DNA from 2 places in the Pseudoalteromonas sp. TB41 genome. Region 2 is predicted to be linked to the other one. Evidence: predicted binding sites of a transcription regulator. Region 2 holds the regulator's gene; the other holds the start of a gene.
The links. Region 2 encodes FliA, which starts transcription of late flagellar genes. Its sites were predicted from a motif close to CTAAAGNTNNNNNNNNNNNNGCCGATA; they were not measured.

Region 1 (3,598 bases), on a different contig from region 2:
AGCAAAAAAAGCGCTCACCCTGAGATTTCACTTACGCAATAAGCTTGATAAACTAGCGTTTTAATACACAGTACATTTATCATGACTTCTAACGCCCTATTATGTTTTTGTGGCAGTCAGCAACCTTATGCTGATTGCTGCGAGCCTTTTCATTTAAAAACCAAACAGCCACACACACCAGAGCAACTTATGCGTGCACGCTACAGTGCTTATGCTGTTAAAAACGCGGTTTTTGTTCGTGAAAGTTATGCAAAAGAAAAACAAGCTGAAAACTCAATTTCAGAAATTAAAGATTTTGCAAATAGTTGCCGTTTTATAAACTTAACCGTATTAGACTCTGGTTATAATGATGAAACAGGATTTGTTACATTTAAAGCTCACTACTTTTATCAAGATTTATATTGCGAGTTGGCAGAAAATTCAAGGTTTATTAAAGAAGATGGACAATGGCGATACCTTAATGGTGAGATTACACCGGTTGCCGATATTAAAGTAAAACGTAATGATACGTGCCCTTGTGGCAGTAATAAAAAATACAAAAAATGTCATAGTGTATAAACTTCAGCTACAAAAAATGGGCCACAAGGCCCATTTTCAAAAACTACACTAAACGCAAATTAGCGTTTTACTCGCCATCATCTTCATCGAAATCTTGACGCTGTGCAGGTCTTGCTAAAATCTCTAAGTAAAAAGAAGTTAAACCTTGCTTTTCAATTTCACTGATGTGATTGTTAATTTCAGCAACGTGAACCACTTGGGCTTCTTCAGCCGTGTTACCAAACTTACAATCAAATGCCCAGTAGTCGGCATCAACAGGTAAAGTTTTATTACGTTCTCTTTTCAAATATTTTTTCACTTCATGCTTTGCAGCATCAACCATACGAGGGTATTTGATTTTCTCATGATTCAGCGTGAATGTTTTCTTCATTACGTTCCTAATTACCTTGGTTTAATGATAATGGCATTTAATGTCATACCATTTGCGCCATTATAGCAATTGCATTTAAATTTTGGATGCTTTTTTTATATTAAATCAGTTATTAAAATAAAGCACTTATAAAACCAATAGTTACTTTCTACTATAAACACAGTTTATTACAATCAAATGGCATGTATAAAGCAGCAATTGAACACATATAATTAGGCACTAAACAAATGTAATGGCTGGTGGATAGCTTCATTTTGTAAATCATCATAAAATGCCACCGCATCCATTTGAGGGTTTGATAGCTCGGTGTTGGTATTTTGAATTCGTCGACGTACCGCTAATTCACAGTTATCAATGACAGTCAGTGGAATGTGGTTTTTATCATCACGAATATTAAATGGCTCAGGCTTTAAGCACTGAGTTAACTTTATATCACTCATCCCTACAGCGCTTCCCATTTTTGCTAAAAGCTCTGTGTTATTTTTACCAATTAACATATTAAAGGTATCTGGCGCTAATGGCTGCTTTGGACCTGCGCCAAATTGTTTACGCAGAGCATCTTCATCGGCATGATAATGCTTAGTGTCACTTTTGGGTAGGTGGAATTCACTAAAATCGAGTGCATCGTGAGAGAGCATTGCTAATAAAAGTGCAAACTCGCCTCGGCGGTTTTCGTGCACACTTTCGTTAAGCCTCGTTTTTAACTGGCTCTCCGTGATTAACAAATCACCAATCTGCATAGACTTTAGCCTATTTAACTAATTAATAAGTATTTATCGGCTAAATTTGAATTTTCTTTAGCTTTTTTCTTTACTTAAATAAGAAGTTTGCTATTATCTGCCGCGTTGCATTGGAGGGGTTCCCGAGCGGCCAAAGGGATCAGACTGTAAATCTGACGGCTCAGCCTTCGCTGGTTCGAATCCAGCTCCCTCCACCACTTTTCTTAGGCTAAGTTAAGTGGGGCCAAATGCAATAACAATTAGTGTGGAGGGGTTCCCGAGCGGCCAAAGGGATCAGACTGTAAATCTGACGGCTCAGCCTTCGCTGGTTCGAATCCAGCTCCCTCCACCACTTCTCTTCTCTACCTTATTTCTTTTTATTCAAATACCCACTGTAAACTCATACCATGATTGTTTAACCAGTTACTTGCTTGTTTATAATCTGAATAAAATAATCCCACACGTTGCCAAAATTGAGCGCTGTGATTTAAATATTTTAAATGTGCTAATTCATGAACAATCACGTAGTCAATGACCCATGTCGGTGCACTTGCCAAGTGTAAGTTGAAGGTTAGTTCACGCCTGCGATTACAACTACCCCAGCGACATTTATACAATTGAATACGAATATTACTCGGTAGCTTTTCACCCATCAGCTGACAATAATCGTTAACTCGCATTTCAATATAACTTTCTAATTTCTCATGCAGAAACTGCTCTAGCAAACTTTGATACATTTGCGTTTGATACTTTACACGTGAAGAAATACTCAGTAACAGCGTTTGGCTTTCATTGTGCTGCTGCCATTGAGTGCGTGCTGCGTTTTCAAATTGCACATTTACAGCTTCATTAAATAATTTAATACTCTGGGTTTTGAGTGGAAACTGTCGTGTATCGGCTTGAATTTGTTGCTTATGTAACTGAGCATCAATCCAGTCCTGTTTACTTAACAGCCATTCATTAATTTGTGTTTTCGTTACAAAATGGGGCGCATATACCGTAAGCTCACGTTGTGCGACTTTGATAGCCACTGTTTTTCTTCGCTTACTACGCTTTAAAGTGTAATCCAACAATGAATGCTGCCTATTTATAATTAACCACTGGGTTTTATTTTACCTTGTACCATAACGGCTAATCTATAAATAATCCTCACTAAATGCCATTTTAATAACAATGCATTTAGTGCTACTCAATAAATAGTATGGTTTAGAGCTTAAAACACTTACGTTACTTTTGTAATTTATAACTCAATACCTTGTGATTATTATTGTATTTTATATTAGACTGAATTTAAGAGTTATTATGTGAATGATTGATGTTAGCTAATTTTTTTATAAACGAACCAGATCCAAGCCTAATTATTAATGGTGTATACGACCCAAGTTTAGTGACACTATCTATCCTCACCGCAATTTTTGCAGCTTATTTTTCTTTGCACGTTATCGATTTAGCAAATAATACACATTTTAAATCTTATCGAAAGTTAGCCAATATAACCGCTGCCTTAGTCCTTGCCGGAGGGGTCTGGAGCATGCACTTTATTGCTATGCTCGCATTTTCTTTGTGCACTACAATTGAATACGACCCCACACTCACTTTTGTGTCGTTTATACCGGCTTTACTGGCATGTACCATTGCTTTTTCTTGTTTGAAAACATATAGCTCTCACCCTCGTATTATCAATTTAATTCTAAGCTCTCTTTTATTTGGCGCGGGTGTTGGCACCATGCATTACAGCGGTATGGCCGCGATGCAATTAAGTCCTTTACTTCGTTATGATCCAATATGGTTTGGCACTTCAATTGTTGTTGCAGTGCTGCTGTCTTTTATAAGTCTCTATGCACGTTTTCATTTACCAGCACACTTTAAAAAATTAACGCCTGTGCATAATCGTATTATTTGCGCCCTTATTCTTGGCCTTGCCGTGGCTGGTATGCATTATATGGGCATG
Region 2 (3,598 bases):
AATATCTTCATCGACTTCAAAGCTCATGCAGTACTCTCCTATTAGAAGCCCAAACTTGATAATAGATCATCAACTTCATCTTGATCAGATACAACATCATTACGCGTTTCTTTATCAATAATAGGCCCTTCGGGACCTGCTAGTGTTTGTGCAACAATGGGATCTTCTATTTTTTCTGGTTGTTCAGTTGGTTCAACCTCACCACCTTGCGCTGCAAATGCAGTCAACAGGTGAATTAAACTTTCTTCAACTTCACGGACAAGTTCAATAACACGGCGAATAACCTGACCGGTTAAATCTTGATAGTCTTGAGCCATCAGCACATTAGTCATCAGCATTTGTAACTCATCGGTTTTGTGATGAGAACTGCTCATAAACTTATCAATACTATGACAAAGTGATTTAAACTCACCAAGCTCTATTTCGCGGTTCATTAAACGATCCCACGTTGGCTTGATATCAGCTATTTCGTCAGCGATTTCTTGTGCTAATGGTAAGCTTGCTTCAACCGCATCCATTGTCTTATTGGCTGCGTTTTCTGTCATTTCCATGACATAGTTAAGGCGTTTTTTTGCGTCAGGGATGGCATCAGTGGTAATGTCTGTTAAACGCGTGTCTAACTCGAAACTTTTTAAAGCTTCGTGCAGTTGACGCGTCAACTTACCCACCTCAGCAAATAACTGTGATTGCTCTTGTGAAGCTGTTTCTAAAATTAACTGATTCGCTTTATCTTGCTCACCATTTTCTAAAAAAACAACTAACTGGCGAGCTTGTTCTAAAGTAATCTGAGGCGCAGCAGGTGCTGACATAAGCCTCTCCCTCTCATTAACCTAAGCGTTCGAACACTTTTTCTAATTTAGTTTTCAATGTACCTGCAGTAAATGGTTTAACAATATAACCATTAACACCTGCTTGGGCCGCAGCAATTATTTGTTCTTTTTTAGCTTCTGCTGTAACCATTAAAACAGGAATATGCTTTAATTTTTCATCAGCTCGAATTGCCCTCAAAAGATCAATACCTTGCATGCCTGGCATATTCCAATCTGTTACAACAAAATCAAACGCTTGATTTTGCAACATAGGCAAAGCAGTTGACCCGTCATCTGCTTCTTGAACATTGGTAAAACCTAAATCGCGCAACAGGTTTTTAATAATACGTCTCATTGTTGAGAAATCATCAACAACAAGAATTTTAATGTTTTTATCCAAAACATCCTCCAGTGAGGCCTGAACCTTTATTTACTTACTTCTAGTTTATCCAGTCATTGATTTTTGCTTTAAGCTTAATCATCGCCTGACCATGTATCTGACTTACACGCGATTCACTTACATCGAGTATATGCCCAATTTCTTTTAAATTCATCTCATCGTTATAGTACAAAGAAAGCACCATTGCATCTTTTTCCGGTAACGACTTTATTGCACTGAGTAAAGACTCATTAAACCGTTCATTTTTAACATTATTGAACGGTTTGTCTAGTGCTAAATCTTGGCCATGAGGTGTAATCACATCGTCATCTATACCAAGGTCTTCAATACCTAACACTTTGCTTACATTTACATCGTTTAAAATATGATGGTACTCATTTAGCGAAATTTCAAGTTTTTCAGCAACTTCACTATCTTTAGGTTCACGGTTTAAACTGTTCTCAAGCGCAACAATAGTCTCTGCAACCAAACGGCTTTTTCTGTGAACTGAACGTGGAACCCAATCGCCTCGGCGCATTTCGTCTATCATCGCACCACGAATACGAATACCGGCAAAGGTTTCAAAGCTTGCGCCTTTGCTCGCATCAAAGTTTTTTGAAGCTTCAATTAAACCAATCATACCCGATTGAATTAAATCATCTAGCTGCACACTGGCCGGTAAACGAGCAATTAAATGGCACGCCACTTTTTTGACTAATGAGGCATGCTTTTCAACAATCATATTTAAATTTTGTGTTGACTGATATCCCATAGCTCTATTCACCGGTATTGTCATTGTTAGTTACTAACTAGTTTCTCAATGAAAAACTCTAAATGACCCGAGGCTTGACTAGGTGTTGGCCACTTAGCAATTTTTGTAGCCAGTGTTTTAAAAGCAATTGCAGCAGGCGACCCAGGAAAAACCTCAACAATTACTTTTTGGCGGCGCGTTGATTTGCGCATATTTTCATCATATGGAACCGTTGCAACCAACTCCATTGATATATCTAAAAATCGGTCGGTAACCTTTGAAAGTTTTGCAAACAATTCCTGCCCTTCGCGTAAACTACGCACCATATTGGCAACAATTTTAAATTTATAAACGCCGTGCTCACGGCTAAGTACTTTAATTAAAGCATAGGCATCGGTAATTGATGTAGGCTCATCACATACCACCACAACCACATCTTGCGCTGCGCGAGAAAAACTCAGCACCATATCGGAAATACCCGCAGCGGTATCAACAATTAAAATATCAAAGTCGGTGTTAAGTTCACTAAATGCACGAATAAGTCCAGCGTGCTCTGAGGGTGATAACTCAACCATACTTTGCGAACCCGATGTTGCAGGCACTATTTTTATGCCTGCGGGACCTTCGACTAAAATATCATCAAGTTCACATTCGCCCGATAAAACATGAGATAAATTACGCTCAACGCGCAGTCCAAGCATCACATCACAATTCGCTAATCCTAAATCAGCATCTAGTACAAGCACACGTTTGCCTTGTTGGCCTAACGCGATTGCCGTGTTAAGGGATACGTTCGTTTTACCCACTCCACCTTTGCCGCCGGTGACAGCGATAACTTTTACGCCGTTATTATTATTCTTGCTCATTTTGCGAAGGCCGCTTGCTTGATCTAAAACTGTGTTAATCATACATCTCTACTGTGCTCGACGCCACTGATTGGTGTCGTGATTGTTGTGCTTTTATTCTTTTTAAATACAATTGCTCAGCTTTTTTTACTAGTTTTTCGGCATTTGCCACTCTAATATCTTCTGGTACTCGCTGACCGTTAGTAAGATACCCTATTGGGAGACGATTTTGAATCGCAATACTAATAATCTCACCTAAACTCAATGACTCATCAAGTTTAGTAAAAATACATCCGCTTAGCTGTACTTTTTTAAAGTGCCTTACTGTTTCTTGTAATACATTAATTTGCGCCGTCGCACTTAATACTAAATAACTACGTATATCAACACGCTGATTACGCATTAAGGTGTTTAACTGCTCGGTTAAGCGTAAATCACGTTGACTCATTCCCGCTGTATCAATTAAGACTAGACGTTTATTTCGTAAATGGTATAAAACTTCTGCTAATTCATTTGCATCTTTAACTTGTTTAACGCCACAACCTATAATACGACCATACGTTGCTAGCTGCTCATAAGCACCAATACGGTAAGTATCGGTAGTAATAAGCGCTACTTTATCGGCACCGTATTTTTGTGCACCCAATGCTGCCAGTTTTGCAACTGTGGTGGTTTTACCCACGCCTGTAGGCCCGACTAACGCAAAAACACCGCCTTGGCGAAGTATTTCGTTGTTCGTAGTTTGCATTTGATCTTCAACCATGTTCAATAAAGCTTTCCAGCCTTGTTGGCGAGACACATCGTCTGGTACAAA

Region 1: the regulator FliA is predicted to act here: its motif matches at 1,703-1,729, upstream of L641_RS0103410 (VC2046/SO_2500 family protein).

The regions. Positions count from the first base shown of each region.
Region 1 is NZ_AUTH01000020.1:52,796-56,393, reverse strand. Features, by position in the region: gene L641_RS0103425 (SulA-like leucine-rich domain-containing protein) at 1-42, shown strand, start outside; gene L641_RS0103420 (YchJ family protein) at 82-558, shown strand; gene L641_RS0103415 (DUF6172 family protein) at 626-928, opposite strand; gene L641_RS0103410 (VC2046/SO_2500 family protein) at 1,141-1,668, opposite strand; tRNA gene L641_RS0103405 (tRNA-Tyr) at 1,781-1,865, shown strand; tRNA gene L641_RS0103400 (tRNA-Tyr) at 1,915-1,999, shown strand; gene L641_RS0103395 (SprT family zinc-dependent metalloprotease) at 2,025-2,717, opposite strand; gene L641_RS0103390 (PAS domain S-box protein) at 2,963-3,598, shown strand, end outside.
Region 2 is NZ_AUTH01000082.1:48,190-51,787, reverse strand. Features, by position in the region: gene L641_RS0112255 (chemotaxis protein CheA) at 1-27, opposite strand, end outside; gene L641_RS0112250 (protein phosphatase CheZ) at 42-809, opposite strand; gene cheY (chemotaxis response regulator CheY) at 826-1,209, opposite strand; gene L641_RS0112240 (RNA polymerase sigma factor FliA) at 1,250-1,960, opposite strand; gene L641_RS0112235 (MinD/ParA family protein) at 1,987-2,847, opposite strand; gene flhF (flagellar biosynthesis protein FlhF) at 2,840-3,598, opposite strand, start outside.